DNA from 2 places in the Paenibacillus sp. GCM10027630 genome. Region 1 is predicted to be linked to the other one. Evidence: a T-box and tRNA genes for the amino acid it is inferred to sense, from the RefSeq annotation. Region 1 holds a T-box; the other holds one or more tRNA genes.
The links. A T-box is a leader RNA that pairs with one kind of tRNA and senses whether it is charged. The one in region 1 lies ahead of ACFQ0C_RS34375 (glutamine--tRNA ligase/YqeY domain fusion protein), so its partner is inferred to be a tRNA-Gln.

Region 1 (12,067 bases):
TTAATCGCGTGGCTCTCTGAGACCCAATGGATCGTCCCCTTTACCTTACGCCCGGCAAACCCGGTACCACTCTTCGTGAGTGGATCGTAGGTACAGTGGAGCTCTGTAATTTCACCGGTATCCCGATCCTTAATCACTTCCTCGCACCTGATGAAATACGCCCCCTTCAGCCTTACCTCGGTATTCAGGCTAAGCCGGTGAAAGCCCTTGGACGGCTGCTCCATAAAATCGTCGCGCTCAATATAGATGATTTTGGAAAAAGGAACCTCTCTACTCCCTAGCGCCTCGTTCTCGCTGTTATTTTCAATCGTTAGCAGTTCCGTGTCATTTTCCGGGTAGTTAGTAATGATGACCCTTAGAGGCTGCAAAACAGCCATGACGCTAATCGCTTTTGCTTTTAGATCTTGCCTGAGACAATGATCCAAGAGCGAAATGTCAACCGTGCTTTGGTTTCGGATGCTGCCAATCTCCTCAATAAAGCTGCGTATGCTTTCTGCCGTGAAGCCTCGTCTTCTAAGTCCTCGGATGGTAGGAAGTCTAGGATCATCCCAACCGTCTACGTGTCCTCCTTCTATCAGCTGCCTTAAGAACCGTTTACTTGTCACTACACCAGTTAAGTTCAGCCGACCGAACTCCCTTTGCCGTGGAGGCTCAGGAATCTCAAGCTCCCTCAAGACCCATTCGTACAAGGGGCGGTGATCTTTAAACTCAATAGAGCATAAAGAATACGTGATACCTTCAATCGCATCTTGGATAGGATGAGCAAAATCGTACATCGGATAGATGCACCATTCATTTCCCGTCCTGTAATGCTCAGCATGGATAATTCGATAAATAACAGGATCTCGTAGATTTAAATTGGGTGATCCCATATCGATTTTGACGCGAACAACCTTGGAGGATGCTGGGTAGTCCCCATTTTTCATTTTCGTAAAAAGCTCCAGATTCTCCTCGACTGATCGGTTCCTATAAGGGCTGTTCCTGCCTGGTTCCGTCAAAGTCCCTCGATACTCCGTTACTTCCTCTGGCGTTAAATCACACACATAGGCCTTACCATGCTTGATCAAGGTGACAGCAGCGTTATATATTTCGTTTGAGTAGTCCGAGCCGTAGTAGATATGTTCCCCCGGATCGTAGCCAAGCCATTTGATATCCGCAATGATCCCGTTCACATACTCAATGTCCTCTTTAAGAGGGTTTGTATCGTCAAAACGTAAGTGAAACGTTCCGTAAAACTTTTGGGCTATTGTATAATTCGAGTGAATGGCGTAGGCGCTTCCGATATGAAGATAACCGTTAGGCTCGGGAGGAAATCGTGTGCACATATCCCTGCCAAATGCACTCTGTTCAAGTTCTTGACTAATCAGCTTTAACAAAAAGTTTTCTGTAGGATGCTCCTTCTTATTATCCAATGTCGACTCCTCCTAATGAATGCAAAAGTGGTATCCAGAAACAAAAAAAACCTCACCTCCAAGACCTTCTGTCTTGGGGACGAAATTTTCGTGGTACCACCCCAGGTTCATTAATATGTCGCCATATTAACCTCTTCAAGTACGGCATTGCAGGCAATGCTTATACTCTAGCTCTATAACGGGAGCTCCCGTCATGCCATCACCATTGAGGGTTCCGACATGCTGCTCAGAGGCTTGTTTCGTGGAAAAGCTCTTTGCTCATTTTCAGCTTTCGGAGCTCTCTGTGCAAGAACATTTTCCCTTACTCTTCTCATCATCGCGTTTGAATATTGACTTAATAATATCAAATGATTCCCTTTTTTGTAAACTGCTATTCTCTTACTCAAATTCCTAAAATATGGACTTCTGCATTCCTCCATATACGTCTTCTAAATACTTAATGGATTCTTGTTGAGCTTCTGATTTTATTTGGATATCGCCTTCATAACCTTGTCTAAAATTTAAATATAGTGATATTGTAGATTTCATTGCGTTATAACAACTTTCTTTTTCGTGAACAGCTACTGTTTTTTCTAATGCTTCGATAAAATCAGGTGCATCCATTTCAATTTTACGAACACCTCTTGGTAGTAAATTGTTATTCATTAACACTAATGGACCAATAACAGTCCCTCTTACAAATGAAAGGAAATCGATTAATTCAAAAAGCTCTCCTCTTCCAAGTTTTGTAGCACCGTAATGTACCCATACCCAAAATCGATCTTCAATCCATTGAAAATCAGGATAAGGGAAAGAATAATTGGTTTCATTAAGCAGCTGACTTAAGGATGAATCCCGTTGCCACATCACAAGAGGTTTTTCCACACCAACCTTTAACTCCTCAATGGTTAAAAATTTTAAATCTACATGAAGAGGTGTTTTGTACAAGCAAATTAGTACTCGAGGTTCACCTACATGTTCTCCAGTAAATCCTGATAAAAGATGACCAAATTCACTTGCAATTTGTAGTCTGTTCATCATAATATCCTCTTTATATGTTGGCTCATAAACAAGAATCAAATCAAGATCACTAAACTGATCCATACTGTTATTTATCATTGAACCCCCAGCAAGTATACCTACAAAGCGTTCATCATCTTTTATGTTCTTTATTACATTTTCAACAAATTTTTCATGATGTTTTAACATCCTAATCACCCCTGTAAATTAACCTATTAAAAATAGGCATTACGCCAACATAACACACCTGATATATTAATTTCAATAGTATTTATCAAATCGGAACCAATATAAGTTCTTATTGAAAGACCTTAAATAGCGAAAAGGCAGCCGACAATTTCCGTCAGCCACCTAGATATTGGTTCAGTTCTCAATTTCACAAAAGCTACGATAAGCGCAATGGCTGATCGTTATTTTAATTAGTAATCATTTATTTGTTTTCCATCACAGCAAAGTAATTATCTTCATTATCTGCAAAGTTAAATACTCTACCGGAAGGTATATTAACAATTTCTCCGACTTTGATATTTTTATTTGATAAATCACTACGTAATTCATCGATATTCTCCGAAAAAAACATTAAAGAAGGTGTACCAAGATTTAGCCCAGGTGACATTTTAGCAACGAAATCCTTATTGTGTAGGATGATGCTTGTTTGTGCGCCTTTTGTTGGTGCAATTTCAATCCATCTCATTCCTTGACCGTTATTTTCTTCAGAAATCACACTAAATCCTACTTTTTCTGTCCAAAATTCAACTGCCTCATCTTGATTATTTACATACAACATAATTTGCCCAACTTTACTAATTATAGGCTTCCACTCCTTATATAATTAAATACTAAACCCGATGCTCCTAATCCTATCCATCATCAAGGTATCTGATACCCAATGACAATTTATATTACCTTTCAAGCTTCATTCCATTCCTGTTCTGCCACAGCGTTACATCCGTGTTTCCTTATCCTGCAGCTTTTGTAAATAGTCATCCAGGCGGTCGAACCGCTTCTCCCAGATGACGCGGTAGCTTTCCAGCCAATCATCCAGCTCCCGAAAGGGATCAGGTAGCAGTCTGTAGATCCGACGATTCGCGTCCACCTTGGCTTCCACGATTCCAGCCTCACTAAGAACACGCAAATGCTTGGATGCTTGAGGCTGGCGCAGCTGCAGCCGTTCGGCGATTTCCCCTACCGTGAGCGGATTTTCGCGCAAAAGCTCAACAATCTGCATGCGGTTAGGCTCTGCCAATGCACTCATGACGTTAGTATCCATGGTCATCATCCGATCTCTTGCTGTAATTGTAGGTATTCTTCGTTTAGTAGTTGTAGTTTATTTTTCATTATCCTAGTAAATATACCATAACAGGAATATTACTGAAAAGGAATGGTTAAGACACATTTCGTCTCAAAATTCAATGCCCATGGCGTTAGTGATCCTCGCCATTAAAATTAGCTTTATTAATAATTAATGGCATGAAATTAATTGAACACCTTCACTTCATTATTCATCTGAGACTAATGATGGTTATTCAATGTAACAATGGAGACTTGCCAACAACACGTTATTCTACTTATTATTTCAATGAAAATAAAAAGAAGCCGCCTTGAAGCAAGCTTCTCTACACTTTTTCCATTAACCATTAATCTACAGATATTTCAAAAAGAAACAATGTTTCTATAAGTTTTCACTCTGTATGGGGAAGTTGTACTTCATTATTTTAAAACGGATCCCATGCGGCTCATACAGCTTATGATCTAACCATGGTGAATCTTCCTTAAAGCCGAGGCTGCTCCAAAAATGGATCGCTATATTCCTGGAATGCAGCTCAACCGTCGAAATATTCGATTGGTGGGTGATGTACGTAACAATTTCTTCCCATAGCCGGCGCCCGATGCCCTGCTTCCGAAAATGTGAAGCGACCGCGGCAAATCGGATTTCCGCTGTTGTACCGTTCACTATCAAAACCATGGCTCCAACGACGTCCTCGCCCTCCAGATACGCGAATTTTACTTCCTCTCCCGACATGGCGAGAGCTTGTCTCATATCTCTACCCATTCCGTATGGCTCCCACATCTCAGTGTACAATAGATCCTCAATCTTCTCTTTAAGAGCCTCATTATCGACAATAACTACATTCATGCCTGATCTGCTCCTTTTCCTATTACTTAGGGTACTCCACCTTCTTCCTCATATTTATGTATTTTCTCAATTGCACATACATGGAAGTGGAAAAGGATCTTGACCAACCTGGCTAAATGAATTTGATTGAATTGTTATGAACAACAAAGAGTCTCGTGAATACGAGACTCTTTGACAATTAAACACAAATGCGATTTAGTTACCGATAGAAATAGTACCAGCTTGCTGTATAGACACAATCCATAAAAGTATCACATGGCGGAAAGATTGCTGACATAGCATCTGCTTTGCTTGGGGCTGAAGAAAGTCCTACTCCGGTTGCCAATGTTATTGCCAAAACTCCCATTATCAAACGTTTACGTAACAGCTCCATTCAATTTGCCTCCCTTCATTTCAATAATTGGTTGTTGCATTGATAATGTTATCAATTCCATAATTTCTTAACTAGTTACTGCAGTCATGTAGACGGTAATGACTTAGTAATGACTTTAGTTATTACATATATTGGTATTTTTACGCATAATGTGGATCAACTCACTGTGAAATTCACCCCATAAAAGGATAAGGCTGATTTTCTCGCGACACTTTGGGAGGCAAGATTTCCCCACAAAGTACTGTATAACGGGATACACTCCAGCTTCCGTACCGCCATTGCCCATCCGGCAACAACGGCTGCAGCATATCCTTTCCCACGAAACATGTCCAAGGTCTCAATCCCTGCTTCGTGTGCCCTGGATGTGATACGAACACTGCGGCAGATCGAGACAGCTCGACCTTCGTACACTAGCGCTATACAGGGCTGGACGTAGTCTATTTCTGAAGTCAGCCATTCAAAACCGCTGCGCAAAAATTCCGTCATATTGTCCCTGGTGATGCTGACCGTATGCATAGTCTGTGCTGCTTCTCCAGGAACAAGAAAACAAGGTCCCATCGTAAACCTTTCCCCTTGGAGGAGTTTTATGTATGTTTCGAAATGTTTTGGTTTCGTCTGAAAATCACTAACGATGGATTCATCGGCGCCTAATTTCTCCAGCTTTTCGATAAGTATCTCCGGAACATCATACCGGAACCGGCAGAAAGCCGTTCCTTCAATAGTCCTCCCCAAGAAAAATCGGGGAGCAGGGTCCTCTCCCGGCCAAGGCTCGTTAATCGTACGAAGCCTCCTATTCTGATCATGCGTAAATAACGCTTCAACATGGAGCTCCATCAGTTTATGGGCAGTTAGTTTGATTTCATTCCGATCCCTCACGGTTTTATCCCTCAAATCCATTCAAAATGCCTGTCACTATCGATAATATCAAAATATTCAAAGATAACCTGAGAATTTTTTATTATAGTCGAATAATCCTACCCGTAGATAAAAAGACATTTTCTCATACATAGAAAAGGACAGGTCGAATACAATCATTCGCCTGCCCTATCAATAGTTGAATCCATAATCCAGCAATTGGTCGGTTCATCCTACTTATACATTAACTCTAAGTTTTCTTTTAATACGGGTAGCCAAGATTTCTAACAGAATGGCAAACGCAAGGATGAAATACGTAATGCTCCCAATTTCCCTCAAATCGTAATAAAATGCGCTAGCCATAAACATATCAAAACCGATTCCGCCTGCCCCGGCCGCTGCTCCCATGGCAACCGCCACGGCAAAATTGATCTCAAACCTCATGAAAGTCCATGAGACCAGATAAGTGATAGAGGAAGGGATAACTGCCTGAAACACAATCTGCCACCAATTAGCTCCGCTCGCCTTTAATGCTTCGATAACACCCTTATCCAGTTCCTCGAATGATTCCGAGTAAGCTTTAACCAAGTAACTGACCGAGTGAAACGTCATGCCGATGACAGCTGCTACGCTTCCCAAACCCGCAGATACCGCAAATATTAAAACCCATAACACCGTAGGAACGGCTCTGATAAAAGCACATCCACCTTTGATAAATGCGGAGACGGAATTTGTGGACAGATTACGTGCCGCCATCAACCCTAGAAACAACGCGATGATCGCACCGAACAAAGTAGTTAAAAATGCAAGACCGAGTGTTATGATAATCTGTTTAAGTGCTTCGGTAAATGTAAAATGTTGAAAATGAGGTTCGAAAAACATGGTTTTGACAGAAACAGCCGTCGAATAGATGGCTTCGAATACATGAATACCTTTGTAATCGAATGTGCTGAAACCGTATACAGTCAACGCCACAAGCGTGAATAAAGTGATCTGTATAACGAAAGACGCTTTATTGAAAGGCTTAGCCTTAATTTTGCCAGGAATCGGTTCAATTTTGTTGCCAGCTCTGTCATAAACGGCTCTGACGGATTCATCAAGTCCCATCTACAAAATCACTCTCCTAACATAATTTGAAATAGATTCAATCAATAAAATAGCGGCAACGATGACGATCACTACCAAGCTTGCCGAGCTATAATTAAGACTTTTATAATACAGGTTGAACAAAAATCCAATCCCCGTCCCAGTCAAAATTCCTACTATGGTAGCATGACGAATATTCGTTTCCACCATAAACAGCATCCAGCTTAGAAGCTGAGGAATACTCGACGGGATCACCGATTGAAAAATAATGGAGAAATAACCGGCTCCCGTCGCTCTTAGTGCTTCCACAGAGCTGTTGCTCACCTCATCGATTGCTTCCGTAAACGCACGTGTAAGAAATCCGAAAGATCCGAAAAAGAGCGCGAAATACCCTGTCATAACACTTTGGCCGAAGGAGAACAACAAAATCATGGACCATGCCGCAACATCGATATTACGAAACAAAGTAGCGATTGCTCTGCTCAGTTGGCTCAATACTCCACCGACTCCTGTCGTTTTAGAACCAAAGATAGCAAACAATAAAGCAAACACGGCAGATACGGTGGTTGCGGCAATGGATATCAATACAGTTTCAATCAGCGTGTCGAAAATAACGGGAAGCTTCTTCAAGGCCTTTTCATTCGGATAAAAGTTGGCAGAGGCCCAATCTATAGCTTTCGGTATAGATGTAAAGCCCTTAACTACGTCATATTCCGTAATGATGATTGCGGTTATTGTCAATACGATCAATAAGGCACAGTAGAGGAAGGAATTTCTTCTTTTAACGGCAAAGAAATTAACCTGCATATTTCCCTCCCTGGTCCACTAAAAGTTCATCCAGTTCGGAGCCATAAATTTTGCGAAGCTGCTCTGAATGGATGCCTTCAGGGGGACCATCGTACACAATACTGCCACTATTAACACCTATGATTCGATCGGCGTATTTCAGCGCCACATCCACCTGATGCAGATTGATGACAACTGTAATTCCCATCGTGGACGAAATATTTCTCAGGTGATCCATAATGATTTTGGATGCGTTCGGATCCAGAGAAGCGATCGGCTCATCGCAGAGCAGCATTTTGGGATCCTGAACCAAGGCTCGGGCTATCCCTACTCGTTGTTTTTGTCCGCCGCTTAGCTGGTCACAACGCTTGTACATTTGTTCCTCCAAGCCAAGGGTTTTCAAGACGCTATAAGCCTGTACCTTCTCTTCTTCCGTGTATAATCCTAGCACACCTGCAACGGTAGATTTGTAGCCTAGCCGGCCATGAAGGACATTCTCTATGACGCTCAGGCGGTTGACCAGATTATAGTGTTGAAAAATCATACCGATTCGGGTTCTCAGCCTCTTTAATTCCTTTTTTCTATACCCCAAAACATTGGCGCCATCAAAAAAGATTTCTCCGCTGCTCGCGTCAATCATACGGTTAATACAGCGAAGGAGAGTCGATTTCCCCGCTCCCGAAGGACCGATGATCGAGACGAACTCCCCTTCTTTAACAGCGAAGTTAATATTTGATAACGCTCTTGTATCTGCACCGTATTGCTTCGATACCTGCTTGAATTCCAATAACGTTGTCATGGTTAACTCCCATAGTTTAATTTGTGGAAAAAGACTTGGAGCATTATTTCGACAATTCTCTAACAGGGTTGAACCATGCATCTTCTACTGCAAGGAAATGTTCTTTGCCGGTACTTAACTTGAACAAACCGGAATCCTTGGAATCCTTCGGCAAGAAAATCTTAGGATTTTTGGTAACTGCATCGGAAAGGAAGGCATCCTTCATCTTCTTCAGATCTTCGGCGCTAATCGTACCTGTGTTGACAGCAAATGGAGAATTAAGAACCGGTGTAACGGAGATTAAGGTGAATTCTTTGCCCACCAATGTATTAAACGGCTCGGCAGCGCCTTGTTTCACTTTGTAAACCGCACCTGGCTTGTTTGCGTTACCGGACGACAATTCAACATAGTTAGCTACACAAGTGTCGCAGAATGCTGCGACGTCCGCTTTATTCGTCAGCAAGTTAACACCGGAGCCTTGGTGTGAACCTCCGTAAAGCACCTCGCTGAAGAACTTGTCCTTACCGCCTTGAAGCAGATCATCAGCAGTCAAGTTTTTGTATTTATCCCTTTTTGCTGAAATAACTTACAATTCCGGCAGACGGCACTTTAAATCCTGAAGTGGAGCTGTTGGACACGAAGGAGAATTTTTTGCCGGCAATATTGTCAATAGCAAAACCGCTTCCGTTTTTATAAGGCTCCTCTTCGCCTTTTCTAACGTTTAACCAGCTGAAATAGACGGCGTCGTCCAGTGTACCTGAGGCTCCACTTGGCACAACCATCGGTTGAACCTTCTTATTCTTCGCATTCGCTTCAATATAGCCTTGAGGTCCCATAAAAGCTACGTCCGCAGTGCCGTTGGCAATAGCCTCGATAGCAATGATATAATCCGTTGTTGTCTTATGTTGAACTTTCTTTCCCGTTGCTGTTTCAATTACTTTGGCCAGCTCTTCCCGAGTATCTTTCAAATCCGCACCCGATTCGTTAGGGTACCATACCATTGTAAGAGTATCCTTCGTTTTTACAGGTGCAGCTGCGTTCTGAGAATCCGCCGCTTTTGAACCGCAACCTGCCATTACTGCTGTGAGGGATAAGGAAATTGCAAGAGCCATTAACTTTTTCATTTTCAAACTCCTCCCGAATTTTAAAAAATATTCAATAACCTTACTTAGTGTACATGTCATATATCAACGGATTGTTAATGCAGCTTTAATTTCTTGTATGGTTTTTTTGTTTTTCAGTCAATAAAACACTGCCATCCCTTATGTTATATTCCCGGTTGCACAAATTTTGCATGAACTCAAGATCATGAAATATTCCCAGCATTGTGGTCCCTTCATTCATCAACTGCTGGATCAGAACCTTAACCTTGCCCTTGGAAGCTTCATCCAAACTCGCCGTCGGTTCATCCAATAGCAGCAGCCTCGGCCGCTTGACCATCGCTCTTGCAATGTTCAAGCGCAGCTTTTCACCGCCTGAGAAGGTAGCTGGGTAGCTATCCCACAAGCTGCTGTCAAGTTCAAAATGCTCCAGCATTCTGATTGTTTTTAAATCGGCTGATTCCGTATCATGGCCTGTTTCCACGATAGCTTCTTTGACCAGTTCCCGGGCCGTCGTTCGAGGCATAACGTTCAAAAACTGCGACACATAACCGATTTCGTACTTGCGTAATTCAATGATGGCTATCTCGGAAGCGGTCGCCAGATCAATCTGTCCGAATCTTTGAGAGTTATACCAGATACTTCCGGACTGCGGCAAGTAAGTGCGATAAATACATTTCAATATGGTAGACTTTCCGCTGCCGCTTTTGCCGGTAATTCCTACGAATTCGCCTTCTTTAAGGAATAAGTTTACTTGATCGATGGCTCTGATCTGTTTATTCAAATTGTGAAATGTAAATGATTTGGTTAATTGCTCTATTGAGAGTATGTTTTCCATGCAATCACCCCTTATTAAATCCTGTAATTCGTTTTTTGTATCAGCTTTCCATCTACCCATACTGCAGTAATAACAGGGAAATCCGGCTCAATCTTTTCAATAATGAGGATATCCGCCTTTTTCCCTTCCTTGATAGAGCCAAATTCTCCATCCATATTAACTGCTTTTGCAGGATGTAGGGTGACCAGCTTAAACATGTCCGCCAGATTTTTTCCGCCTTGGCCGGCTAGTTGAAACACCGCGTGAAGCATTGCTGCCGGGTAATAATCACTGCAAAGAATATCAATGCATTCATGCTGAACAGCTTCCGCTGCAGAGAGGTTTCCGCTGTGCGAGCCGCCAAGAATTACATTAGGTGCACCGGCAACAGTGAATAGACCCTTCTCCTTTGCTTTCTTTGCAATTTCCAATGTAATCGGGAACTCACTGATTGCTGTGCCAAAGCTTTCAACCAAATCCAGTTTTTCCAGCGAGTCATCATCATGAGAAGCAATGGCAATGTTTCGATCCTTGGCCATCTGGGCAATTTCCTTAATTCCCTCTATGGTCATTATTGGTTTCGTTTGATGATTGGCGATAATCTGTTCGATGCCTTCATCGGTTAGATCGTCATAGCCTCTGATTGTCTTCTTGTATACCTCCAGATCCCTGTATTGCCCTTGCCCTGGTGTGTGATCCATGAATGAAATCAAGTGGACTTTTTCCTCTGTAATATAGCGCTTCAAATTGTCCGTCTCATCGAGATTATCGATCTCAAATCTGGCGTGAAACCGGTGCCGCACCAAATGCTTGCTTTTATGGGTTTGGTCAATCAGATCAATTAATTTTTGAACGTTCTCCGGTTCACGGATAGGGCGGTATTTATAATCGGCAGACTTGAATATCGACAGCGAATGAAACATAGTCGTGATACCATGAGAAATCAGTTCTTTCTCGGTTTCTATGAGACTGAGACGAAAATCGAATAGTGAGGTTGGCCTCGGCGCGGTCATATGTTCGATGTAATCGGAATGAATATCGATGAATCCAGGGGAAACGTACCCTCCGCCTGCATCGATCACTTCCATCTTGCTATCCAGCATGATTTCACCCCGTCGGGCAATTTTCTCTATTCTGTCTCCTTTTACCAAGAGGTCGAATCCTTCAAGTAGTGTTTCTTCCGTAATAATGATTCCATTGGTTATTAGATACATGTGGATAGCCTCCATCTATTGAATGAATGAACTAGAACTCCGGTGAATAAGTAGTGTAGAGGGCGGAATCGTTCTTGAGAAGCGTCAACGTTCGCCCTTGTCACCGAATTTCAACCAATAAAGCGTCATACATACAAGAAATTCGGGGACAACAGGGATCGGAAGAATGATCCGCTATCGCAGCAGGCAATTCACCGGGCTTCTAGAGCAATGAATGAACCAATTGCTGTGTATATCGATGCTGCGGATCCTCGAGAATTTGGTCGGTCAGGCCTTGTTCTACCACTCGGCCATCCAGCATCACCATCGTCCGATCAGCCATCATACGGATCACACCGAGATCATGGGAAACTAACAGCATGCTGATTTTCAATTCCTTCTGCAGATGCTTAATCAAGTCGAGTACATTAGCTTGTACAGATAAATCGAGTCCCGTAGTCACTTCATCCAGTAAAAGAATCGGGGGGTTGTTGGACAACGCCTTGGCTATTTGGACTCTCTGCTGCATGC
Region 2 (12,067 bases), on a different contig from region 1:
CTTCGGCGGAGGCCGAGTGTACCAGCATCGTTTTCAGCCATGACCTCTCTTGGGAAGTTAGCGCCAAGGAGCCTGCTGCGTCTAGACGTGAGATGATTTGGAAGTTAAATATTTTCTCGAATGGATTCATAGTAGTTGTGAATCTCCTTCCATTCTGCAATGAATTCCTTACGAAGCCATGCAGGTTCCAGGACCTCACAGCTCGAACCGAAGCTCCGCAACCACGGCTTTATTTCATAGATTCCGTTTACATTGATTTCGTAGCGGAACGTTGCTTCCGATTCATCCGTAATGGTTCCCCACTGTCCTTGCGTCTCAACCCGTTCCCGAATAAAATTAGCACCAGATATTTCAGGATTATAAAATCGAGCGACCACTTTAATAGTGCGCATGGTATCCGTAACCCAGCTTGTTTTCATCTGTTCTTCTACAGCGCTGAGTTTTCGAGCAAACTCTTCTTCTTGAACGGTGTCGCCTTCTTCAATCTGAGTAAGTCCCTCCATACGGAATTTCATTATTCCTATGCGGGTATTATGTCCGATTAAATACCAGCGCCCGTATTGATGGTCATAGATGACTCGGAGTGGGAGTACCGTTTCTGCAATACCCTTCGTTTCTCGCTCAAAGAGTGGATTTGTATTTTGAGAAGCGTAGTTCTTACCCTTTTTAGGTGATAGATAAAGAAAATGGAGCTTTTTTCGCTGCTGAATGGCGCGGAAAATCGTATAGAGATGCGCCTCGTCGAGAATGCGTGAATGGTAATTGTATTTGTATCGGTGGGTTTCCGCAGCCTCAGCATTAAATCCCCGATTTCGTAAAACCTTTTTCAAGGTATCACGAAGCAGATAGCCCTGCACGGACGGAATCTGCGTGTTGGCGATGACATCTACATAGTCGAAAAGATCCATGAGTTCATCGTCGGATAATTGGTCGACTAGGTCGTTAGCTGCCCTGTATCGATAGGGACGCCCTCCGTTTGTACGGATAATAACGCCAACTTCCTCCAGATATTTCAGATCTCCTCGGATGGTCTTTTCATCGGGGAGTGGACAGTCGGCTGGCATTTGCTCGCTGCAGATGTCCTGCAAATCTCTGGCAGTTAGCTCCTGCGATTGGACTGCGGTTAATAGTAATGTAAGCCGGATGCTTTCCGTTTCTTTAATGGACTTCGCGCGAAACAAGAAAAGGAGCAGCGGCTCGGCAGATTCATAATAATTATAGCGGAGCCCCTCTGAGAGTTCAGTTCCTTGTTCCAAAGGGAGACCTTGTTGTAGGACGGTTACCATTTCTTTAAGATTTCGCAGCGTTTTATCATAGGTATGTACAGAAATGCCGAGACGATCGGCAAATTGTTGTCTGCTATATGCTCCCCCAGCTAAAGCCAGCATGCGAAGAAATTGAATCTCCTTGTCGAAACTTTCACGAGCCATTTGCTTTCCCCCTGCATGTAGCGATTCCGTTAATATTATGATTTTCATTATATCAAGCGCTCGAGTTGAAGAAAATGGAAAAGTTTTTATGGTTCGCCATACATTCGCCCTGTTCGTGAGTTCTTAAATCAGCGAAAATCAAATTGTGAAACCGAGGTCGTAAGGTGCCGGGGGCGCAAAATCATTATGTGAAAAGAGGTGCAGGACAATGAAAAATTTCAATCCATGGGGAATGAAGAATCACCAAGATATTAAGAGAAGTCCAATACAGACTCAGGAGCATAAACAACATCTTTCCTGTAACCAATTTCATAATGGCATTCTTTACAGACGCAGAAGCATTGCGGTCAGTAAGTTGTGCACAACAACTTGACCCCAGCTTTAAATTTTACATAAGCGTTCATGTAAAGACTGCTTGATACCAAGTGGTCTTTTTCTATGGCTAAAATGCTGTAGGGAAGGATCAGTGGGTAAAGGGGGTCTTTTTTTGATCCCTTCAAAGTACATAGGGCAACAACACAAAACTTATGCAGGCTGAACTTACAGCCAATTGAAAGCGAGGTGAGAAGGATGATGATGATTAAAAACGATTGGCAGCATCAGGAAAAGCATCAGGAATTCAGTAACAGGTATAGCCGATTCATAAAAATGAGGTATGATCCGCCGGACCATAGGCATGAACGCTCCCTTTGCCTACTGGTGAAGAAGCACCCTCATACGTGAATTGAGCTATCTATGCACGATGATTCGTCTCTGCCTTTTGCAGAGGTGAATCCGTGAACAGATAGCTTTTTATTTGGCAACACATGGAGACCATGGCGAAAGGGCGAACGCGGCGGATTGTGACTCCGCAAGTACCAGTTCGAGTCTGGTTGGTCTCCCCAAATATTGCTCGGTAGCCAAGTGGGAAGGCAGATGACTTTGAATCATCGACCGCAGGTTCGATTCCTGCCCGGGCAGCCAAATTTTATCTCGGATGGGTGACATCACATAGGCTGCTGCACAAGGTGGCTGACAGATTTGCGGGATATACCCGCTCCTATCCACCAATGGGATTTTCATCTTTTTACTTATCGTCATACTTTCACCATGTTCGTGAAGGTGAAGATGAGCGAAGATAGATGCATAAAGCCAAATCCAATAGGGATGAGGCAGACAATATTGTTGAGGCGCATGGATGGGTTACTTCGACTTTTAATCGGCTTGTCGTTGGTTCGAGTCCAACTCTCACCGCAGGGTGAGGTAGCTCAGATGGTAGAGCAGCATGTTCCTTTCCGCACTTTTTCCTCAACAATGAATTGAAAAAAGATTTCTTAGGTGTGAGGCGCCAGAGAGGGCTACTTCGTCAAAAAGGACGGTATAGAGCGCACAAACGCTGTACCGATGTCTTCTCAACTTATTTCCTCACACCACCACACAAGTGAATACCGGCGAGGCGCCGGGGAGGGTTTCTTCGCTACTTATGCGCCACAATGATTTACCCGGTCTTTATGGCAGGTTCGACTCCTGCAGTTAACCTTCTCTGCTTTTCTTCGCCGGTTTTTAATTAAGGAGGCTATAATCATGAGTTTTGCGAAAAAATTGTTCTCAACTATAAAGAATAAAGAAGGTTTCCCAGCCTACACCCGCTCCGCCGAGGAGCAATACGTACAGACACTGGTAACCAATACATTTGGCAACACCTTCTACGCTGATCAGCAACAACTTTTAACTGAAGCGGAAGAAATGCACCGCGAAATGGCACAAAGTAACCCATTGTTTATGGCTAAAGCCATTGTCTATGCCCGGAATGAAGGATATATGCGCTTGCAGCCTTTGTTCGGATTGGCAATTCTGTCGGCTTACCGACCAGATTTGTTTTCGAAAATCTTTCTGAATGTCGTGCGGATTCCTTCCGATTTGACCGATTTCCTAATGATCTTGAAGGGTTTGGGTCGTGGGGAAGGTGGGCGTGCCGTGAAAAGGCAAGTTAACCGTTTTCTAGCAAGTATATCTGAGTACTGGGCAATCAAGTATAACGGCCGAGGACGAGGATACAGCTTGGGCGATGCGATTGCAACAGCTCATCCGAAGCCAGCTGATCTAAAGCAGCAAGCGCTATTTCGTTACTTGCGAGGTCAAGAGGCCAACTTGTCTTTGCTCCCCCAAGTGCAAGCACTGGAGCAGTTGAAGAAGGCGGATTCTGAAGCAGAGCAATTAAACTGGATTGAAACTGGAAAATTGCCACATGAAGTGGTTACTGGGGCTGTTAAGCCAACAAAGGCAGTTTGGGATGCGCTTCTTCATCAAATGCCGACATTTGCGCTGCTTCGCCACTTGAATACGCTCGAGCGAGCAGGTGTTTTTGAAAATCGATACAACTTGGAGACAGCGGTAGAACGCTTAACGGATCAACGAGGATTGCAAAAATCTAAGATTTTGCCTTTCCGATTCGCTAAAGCATTTCGGCAAGTCCAACATCCCGTTCTGCGCGATGCGCTTCGAGATGCTGTAGAGTATACGTTCGCGAATTTGCCGGATCTGGAGGATCGGACGGCTATCTTCTTGGATATATCAGGATCGATGAATGGTGAGTATTTGCAGATTGGGTCGGTGTTCGCTCTGGCCTTGTACAAGAAAACGCAAGGAAACTCGCTGTTCTGGTTGTTTGATACCGAGGTAGAGGATGCCAAGCCGTCCCGGCGCGACAGTATTTTATCACAAGCTGACCGGATTCAAGCCCGCGGTGGTACAGATACTGGAGCACCTGTGCGGAAGCTGCTCGCTGAGCGGCGCAAGGTTGATCAAATTATCATTATCACAGACGAACAGCAGAACAGTGGCAGCCCATTTTATGAAGCCTTACAAAAATACCGTACTAAGGTGAACCCTCAAGTTAAAGCATTCATTATTGATATCGCCCCTTATCGCAGTGCGATGGTTCCACAGCAAGATCGAAATACCTTTTATATCTATGGTTGGAGTGATATGGTGCTGAGCTACATTATGCAGACGGTGAAGGGCTATGGCTCGATGGTGGAAAAGATTGAAACGATGGACTTGGAGGAATGACGATGGATCATATACAAAAGGTTATCAAGGAACAGCTGGATCAGATAGAACAAGAGGAGCAAATAACAATCCTGTATGCCTGTGAATCAGGCAGTCGGGCGTGGGGGTTCCCATCACGGGATAGCGATTACGATGTACGGTTTATTTATCTTAGGAAGCCGGAGTGGTACTTGTCCATTTTTGATAAGCGGGATGTCATAGAACGACCTATTAACGATATGCTTGATATAAGCGGTTGGGATTTGCGGAAAGCACTAAATTTATTCCGCAAGTCGAACCCTCCGCTGCTCGAGTGGCTGCAATCGCCGATTTCATATGCCGAGAAATACAGTGCGGCTGAGAAGCTGAGAGGGATTTCTCCATTTACATTTTCACCGAAGTCTTGTATGTACCATTATTTGAACATGGCTCGGGGAAATTACCGTGAGTATTTGCAGGGAGAGCAGGTCAAGATCAAGAAATACTTTTATGTGCTTCGACCCGTTCTCGCCTGTGAGTGGATCCATCGATATGGTGAGATGGCGCCGATGGAGTTCGATGTCCTGGTAGATAGACTCATTCCAAAGGATGAGGAGTTATGGCAAGTGGTAAATCAATTGCTGACACGGAAAAAAGCAGGTGAGGAGCTAGACTACGAGCCGCGGCTTAATCCTATCAACCATTATTTAGAAGAGCGGTTTCATGTGTTGGAAAAGGCGGCAGCATCCTTGAGTTCTAAAGGTGATTCATTACGAGATAGCCAGTTGGACGCCTTGTTTCGGGAAGCTTTACAAGAAGTAGGGGGATATTAATTCCCCATTTAGAATGATATATAGGAGGAAGACTCTGTTGGCAATTGTTCAGTTGAAATCTACGAATCCGAAATTCACTTTTTTAATCAAGAAAAACCCAGGTACAGGTATGCAGCTTCGTCCTGTTCGCCAAGGGATGGCATACGGCTGGTATTCCGATGACGCAACTTTTAACGTTTATTTTAAGGATGCGGACAATGATATATCCTACAAGCAGCATGAAAATGAAAGTTTTGAGTATTTAAATGTTTCTAGATTTAATACACTCTTATTTCCGCTTAATGCGGTGAATGAGTTTTTCTCTGCAGCTTTCAAGGCGCAGGACGATCGGGACGAGGAAGGATATGAGCACTCCTTTTTCATCAATTTGGTTCAAGTTGAACGGGTGCGATATATTGAATTTTTCCAGAAGCACTTGAAAGAGTATTCCTTTTCCTTGCAGCATCAGGCACATAAGAGTTATTCACTGACCATTACAACGAATAAAAGCTTGTATCACCTCTTGCATGTTGTCGGTGTGCTGTGCCTGTTTTTGTCTATGTTTGGAGACGAGTATATGGATATTTCGGATGCCATTCTAGATAAATATATTCGAAGCCTTAACGTCATTGATGCTCCATTTTATATCCGGAGTCTTTTTGCGAGGAACTTTCTCAACACAAAGGAGCGGTTTAAGAAATACAAAGCACACATCGAACAAACAAACCGCTATTCAATCGGGCTGGAGTATGGCGGTACCGCCATGCAGCGGCGTAATTATATTGCAGGCGTGGTTCCGTTTAACAAGCCGATCTTGGATGTGGGATGTGGCGAGGGATTTTATGCCATTCCTTTTTCCAGGAAAATAGATGGCACCTATTACGCGGTAGATGTGGTTGATGAGCTGCTGGAGGTCGTGAATCGCAAAGCGAGAGCTAAGGAAATCGATAACATTGCGACTTTCCACTCTCTGGATCATTTTCTGGAGTCGTACAATGGGGAGCAGGTTGATGTTATTTTAACGGAAGTGATTGAGCATATGAGTGAGGGTGCGGCCGCGGAGCTTATCCATCAAATTTGCAGCGGTGTCGATTTTGAAAACTTCATTATAACAACACCGAATGCCGATTTTAACCAGTACTACGAGTTGGAAGGATTTCGGCATGAGGATCATAAGTGGGAAATGGGTCAAGAAGCATTCCAACTATGGTTTGCTAAGACGATTGAAGGATTGCCTGTGGAGATTGAGTACTTGATGGTTGGTGACCGGGTTGAACAGTTACATACGACGCAATGCGTTATTGTTCGTAGAAAGGAGGAATAGAGAGTGGACATTCAAACGCGTGTACATACGATATTTCTGCTCGTAGGGGCAACAGAATGCGGGAAATCGACTTTTGCTAAAGAAGTGCTGATCCCGCAGCTACAATTAGAGGATGCTTCCAGGGGCTTACGGACGAATGTGCAGTACCTGTCATCAGACGGAATCCGGCAGGAAATATTGGGCTATGACTATGACAAGTATGACCAGGTAATGTTAGAGGCGAGCTCGCATACCTTTCAACTTTTGTTTGAAAGACTGAGGCTTGTCACTTCTTTTCCGATTAATGCGGAGTTTGTGGTGATGGACACGATTGGACTGGCTGAAGATTACCGAACTAAAGTTCGTGAAATCGCTCATGAGAATAATTACAATCTTGAGGTTATTCTGTTTGATTATCGTAAACGAGAAGATTACTACGCTTCTGAAAGATCAAAAAAACTAATTTCTAATCACCTAAATCGACTGAGAAAGGAGGTTCTACCTGTCCTGTCACGGGAAGGTTACAGCAAAATTCATAAGGTGCGCGCTAAAGATTTTTACATGCCGAACGAAGGGCTGCCGAATTCGAACTATCGAGTGATTGTGCAGGATTGGGAGGCGTATATATCCTCGATACTCCCACAGGGGCTAGGGTACATTGTGGTTGGGGACGTTCACGAATGTGTTCAAGAGCTCCAGGGACTGCTTCGTGACTATGGTTACCGGGTGGCCGATGGTAAGCTGTTCGCGACGGATAAGCTCACTAATACAAAAATCATTCTTGCTGGCGACTGGATTGATAAGGGGAAACAAACGCGGGAGACGATCGAGTTCCTCTATGAAAACCGTGAGCATTTTCTGCTTGTCATGGGTAATCACGAGAACTTTGTTTACAATTACGTAAAGGGTCAGATTCAAGGTGTGGATCCGGAACTGCTGCACAGTTATTTCGATTCGACGCAAGTGCTTATAGGAGATTGTGAGCTTTTTGAAAAATTCTCATTTTTGGTAGAGTTATCTAAGCCATTTTATCACTATGTTGGCATGCAAGGACCTTCATATTATGTAACACATGCTCCTTGCCGTAATAAATACATTGGTAAGCTGGATACGAACTCGACTCGCCAGCAACGCAACTTTCGGATTGATCGAGAGGCTGCTTTTGAGGAGCAGCTCGATTTTCTAAAGCAAGAAGCGGTTGGCAACCACCCTTACCATCTGTTCGGGCATATTGCAGCTAAGCAGACTTTTCGGATAAAGAACAAAATCCATCTCGATACGGGAAGTGCGCACGGTAATATGCTGACTTCGGTTCGCATTTCGTCAAGGCCATTTTACAAAAATCATAAGTCACAAGTGGCTGTAGTGCAGGAAGAACTTCCGATCCTGTTCAGAGAAGAGAGAAAAGTATCGCTTCAGGACCTGGATGACGAAGCCGTTCGCAGATTGCAATATTGCTCAAAGAATCGCGTCAATTTCATCTCCGGTACGATGTCGCCGGCGGATAAAGATGAGGCTACTGGAGAGCTCGAGTCTCTAAGGAAGGGCCTGGATTATTTTGCTGAACGCGGTGTAACGGAAGTTGTGCTTCAGCCTAAATACATGGGTTCACGCTGCAATGTGTATCTTCATCACAATGTGGAGCAGAGCTACTCGGTTAGTCGTAATGGATATAAGGTTCAGGCCGTTGATTTGATTCCTATTTATGAACAGCTGCTTCACAAATTTGGAGCCTATATGACTGAGCATGGTATAGCCGCGCTTATTCTGGATGGGGAACTTTTGCCATGGAAAGCGCTTGGAGATGGGCTAATTGAGCGACAGTTCCGGCCGATTGGAAAGGCTTTAGAGACGGAGCTTGATTTTTTAAGACAAAATGGCTTTGAGGAAGCACTTGGCAAGCTTGTTCAGGAATTTGAAGCCAGCGGCTTTGAAAAGGATCAGCATCATTTATCGAAAGAGACGCTGAGTGATACATACGGATCTCATGTATACCAGAACTTTAAGCATATTCGAGCAATCAGAGAAGCGTATGTGACCTTGGATCAGCAGGATGAAGCTTACCGTACATACAAGCGTCAGTTGGAGTTGTATGCATGTGATGCGGAATTGGCCTACAAACCGTTTGCAATTTTAAAAGAAGTGCTAGAGGATGGGGAAGAGCGGGTACCTGAAGGCAAAACCTCCGAACTCTACCGTTTCTTGAATGATGATGAGTATCTGATTCTCGATTTGCAGGAGCAAGATGCATTCATCAGAGCGGAACAGTTTTTCTCTAAATTAACGGTCGAAAACCATATGGAGGGCATTGTCATTAAGCCGGAGCAAGAAGAGCGGAGTGTGGTTCCTTATCTAAAGGTTCGTAATCCCGGCTATCTGTCGATCATTTACGGGTACGACTACAAATTTCCACACAAATACGCCAAGCTCATGAAGCAAAAAAATATTTTTTCTAAATTGCGAACTTCGGCAAATGAGCACCGTATAAGCAGACAAATGCTTGAAGTGAGGCTGAATGAAATTACTCCAGAGAACGAGACTTACAAGCAAATAGCGGCAAACCTGCTGTTCGAGGTTTCTAAAGAGAAAGAGATCGACCCGAGATTATAGTAGGAATTTGAGGAGTGTTATAAGCAAATGGCATATCAAACGATAGATGGTGTACGCGTCTGGGGTAACCCCGATCATGGCGCGTTGTCGCAAGCCAAAACGTGTGCGGAGCACGGCAATGTGGTTCAAGCCCTGCTGATGGCGGATCATCACAAGGGCTATAGTCAGCCAATAGGTGGCGTGATTGTATATGATGGACAAATATCGCCTTCAGGTGTCGGCTACGACATTGCGTGCGGTAACAAAGCGGTTCGGACGAACCTGCTAGCGGCGGATATTAAACCTCGATTACCTGAGATTATGAATCAGATCGCCCGGAAAGTCTCCTTCGGAGTAGGGCGTGTTAATAGTGAGAAGGTTGACCATGAATTATTCGATGACTCGGACTGGGGTGTTTATGCTGCAATCGGGAGGCAAGAGCATGATAAGCTAAAGTCTTTGGCCCGTGATCAATTGGGAACAGTGGGTAGTGGCAATCATTTCGTGGATTTGTTTGAAGAGGATGGCACGGGAAGGTTGTGGATTGGCAATCATTTCGGGAGTAGAGGGTTTGGTCACAAGACAGCCAGTGGATTCTTGAATTTGGCCGCTGGACGAGATTTCCTGGCTAATGCACCAGGTGAAAAAATGGACCAATCGCCCGTCCTTTTTGAAATGAATAGCGAACTAGGCGACATGTACTTTCGAGCGATGAAGCTTGCTGGGCGGTACGCCTATGCCGGACGGGAATACGTTATCAAACAAGTGCTTGCTATTGTTGGGGGGGAGGCGGATTATGAGGTGCACAATCATCATAATTACGCATGGCGGGAAACACATAATGGCAAGGATACCATTGTAGTCCGCAAAGGCGCAACGCCATCAGCTCCAGGCCAAGTAGGCTTCATAGGCGGCAGCATGAGCGATATCTCTGTCATTGTACGGGGCAAGGATTCGGATGAGAATCGTGATTCGTTTTACAGCACGGTGCACGGAGCGGGGAGGATCATGAGCCGTACGCAAGCAGCCGGCAAAATGAACTGGAAAACCCGTAACCGATCTGGTGGTCAGATTTCAATGGATCAAATGATGCAAGCTGTGCATGACTTTGGCGTAGAGCTTCGGGGAGCCGGTACTGACGAAAGTCCGTTTGTTTATCGGAAGCTGCAAGAGGTACTGGATGCGCACTCAGAGACCATTGAGCTACTACATGTGCTTAGGCCGATTGGGGTGTGTATGGCAGGTGCGGATGAATTTGATCCATATAAGGATTAGAAAAAGCGGTTAAGCCATTTAGTAAATTAACTTATAAGTAAATAGCAAAGCAAAAGAATCAATTTAAATGATGGATATTGAACAAATAATTAAGAGGCCTAGCAGTTGGGAATACCCAGCTGCTATTTTCTTTGAAGCAATAATGAGTATGAAGTATATAACGAATTGCAGCAAACGGTTCCAAAATTAAGAATTGATTTCTGATATTCATAAGACGGCTATTGCTGGAGAGATTACAATGAGAGCAAGCAAAACATATTAAGTCCCCAATCTGAAAGGAGCAATAACAATGGCAACTATTAAAGTGGGTATTATAATGAACGGTGTAACAGGACGTATGGGAACGAATCAGCATTTGATCCGGTCTATTGTTGCAATCCGCCAGCAAGGAGGCGTTGCACTGCCTAATGGTGATGTTATCATTCCGGATCCGGTTTTGGTAGGTCGTCAAGAAAGCAAGCTGAAGGCATTGGCTGAAGCTCATGGAATCGAACGCTGGAGCACGGATGTAGATACATGCCTGGCAGATCCATACAATCAAGTTTATTTCGATTCCCAAACTACAGTGCTTCGTGCACAAGGCGTTCGTAAAGCTATTGCAGCAGGCAAACATATTTATTGTGAGAAACCAACGGCTGAAAGCTTGGCTGAATCGTTGGAGCTTGCAAAGCTGGCACGTGATAAAGGTATCAAAAACGGTGTCGTTCAAGATAAGTTGTTCCTGCCAGGCCTTATCAAGCTGAAAAGATTGATTGATTCCGGTTTCTTCGGCCGCATTTTGTCCGTACGTATGGAATTTGGCTACTGGGTATTTGAAGGTGATATGATTCCTTGCCAACGCCCTTCATGGAACTACCGCAAGGAAGATGGCGGCGGTATCATCACAGATATGTTCGCTCACTGGCGTTATGTGTTGGACAACTTGTTTGGAGAAGTAAAATCTGTATCCTGCCTTGGTGTTACTCATATTCATGAGCGTTTTGATGAGAAAGGTGATAAATACGAATGTACGGCTGACGATGCAGCGTATGCTACCTTTGAAATTGAGGGAGGCATTGTAGCACAAGTCAACTCTTCTTGGACTACACGTGTAGATCGCGACGATTTGGTTACGATCCATGTTGATGGAGTAAACGGCAGCGCGGTGGCAGGACTTCGTGAATGCAAAACCCAACATAAAGTAAATACGCCTAAGCCTGTCTGGAATCCGGACATTGCGAATCCTTTCAACTTCACAGCGCAATGGGAGAATGTCCCGGATAATCAGCTTTTCGATAATGGCTTTAAAATTCAATGGGAGCTGTTCTTGAAGCACGTTGTAATCGACACGCCGTTCCCTTGGGATCTGCTCGAAGGGGCAAAAGGTACACAACTGTCTGAGCTTGGGCTTCAATCGTGGAAAGAACGCCGTTGGATCGACATTCCTGATTTGAAATTGTAAGAGGGGGTAATTAACTTGGCTCAAACGATACAATTGCCGCGTGCCGGAGGGGAGCTCTATACCTATGAGCTCAGTCGCTCCGAAGCGTTTGAAATACCGAAGGGTCCATTGAAAAACCGCATCGCCTTTTCCGCGGCGCATGTAGTTTGCGATCCATTCTCCAATACAGACCCATTGGCGCAGTCCAGAATCGATTTCAAAGCGACAA

Region 2: it has a tRNA-Gln gene. The T-box ahead of ACFQ0C_RS34375 (glutamine--tRNA ligase/YqeY domain fusion protein) is inferred to sense a tRNA for this amino acid. The anticodon was not compared.

The regions. Positions count from the first base shown of each region.
Region 1 covers NZ_JBHTGY010000092.1:11,210-23,276, reverse strand. Annotated here, with positions in the region: gene ACFQ0C_RS34375 (glutamine--tRNA ligase/YqeY domain fusion protein) at 1-1,412, opposite strand, end outside; T-box leader at 1,485-1,738, opposite strand; gene ACFQ0C_RS34370 (aminoglycoside 6-adenylyltransferase) at 1,803-2,600, opposite strand; gene ACFQ0C_RS34365 (VOC family protein) at 2,842-3,222, opposite strand; gene ACFQ0C_RS34360 (ArsR/SmtB family transcription factor) at 3,355-3,681, opposite strand; gene ACFQ0C_RS34355 (GNAT family N-acetyltransferase) at 4,084-4,548, opposite strand; gene ACFQ0C_RS34350 (hypothetical protein) at 4,748-4,921, opposite strand; gene aac(2')-IIb (kasugamycin N-acetyltransferase AAC(2')-IIb) at 5,078-5,797, opposite strand; gene ACFQ0C_RS34340 (PhnE/PtxC family ABC transporter permease) at 6,014-6,883, opposite strand; gene ACFQ0C_RS34335 (PhnE/PtxC family ABC transporter permease) at 6,884-7,669, opposite strand; gene phnC (phosphonate ABC transporter ATP-binding protein) at 7,659-8,447, opposite strand; partial or broken gene ACFQ0C_RS34325 (PhnD/SsuA/transferrin family substrate-binding protein) at 8,491-9,550, opposite strand; gene ACFQ0C_RS34320 (phosphonate C-P lyase system protein PhnL) at 9,636-10,364, opposite strand; gene phnM (phosphonate metabolism protein PhnM) at 10,379-11,557, opposite strand; gene ACFQ0C_RS34310 (ATP-binding cassette domain-containing protein) at 11,760-12,067, opposite strand, start outside.
Region 2 covers NZ_JBHTGY010000098.1:233,693-245,759, reverse strand. Annotated here, with positions in the region: gene ACFQ0C_RS38680 (WYL domain-containing protein) at 1-130, opposite strand, end outside; gene ACFQ0C_RS38675 (helix-turn-helix transcriptional regulator) at 105-1,430, opposite strand; tRNA gene ACFQ0C_RS38670 (tRNA-His) at 2,240-2,314, shown strand; tRNA gene ACFQ0C_RS38665 (tRNA-Gln) at 2,320-2,393, shown strand; tRNA gene ACFQ0C_RS38660 (tRNA-Ser) at 2,594-2,663, shown strand; gene ACFQ0C_RS38655 (TROVE domain-containing protein) at 2,994-4,481, shown strand; gene ACFQ0C_RS38650 (nucleotidyltransferase domain-containing protein) at 4,484-5,272, shown strand; gene ACFQ0C_RS38645 (class I SAM-dependent methyltransferase) at 5,310-6,575, shown strand; gene ACFQ0C_RS38640 (metallophosphoesterase) at 6,579-9,164, shown strand; gene ACFQ0C_RS38635 (RtcB family protein) at 9,192-10,418, shown strand; gene ACFQ0C_RS38630 (Gfo/Idh/MocA family protein) at 10,708-11,859, shown strand; gene ACFQ0C_RS38625 (dihydrodipicolinate synthase family protein) at 11,875-12,067, shown strand, end outside.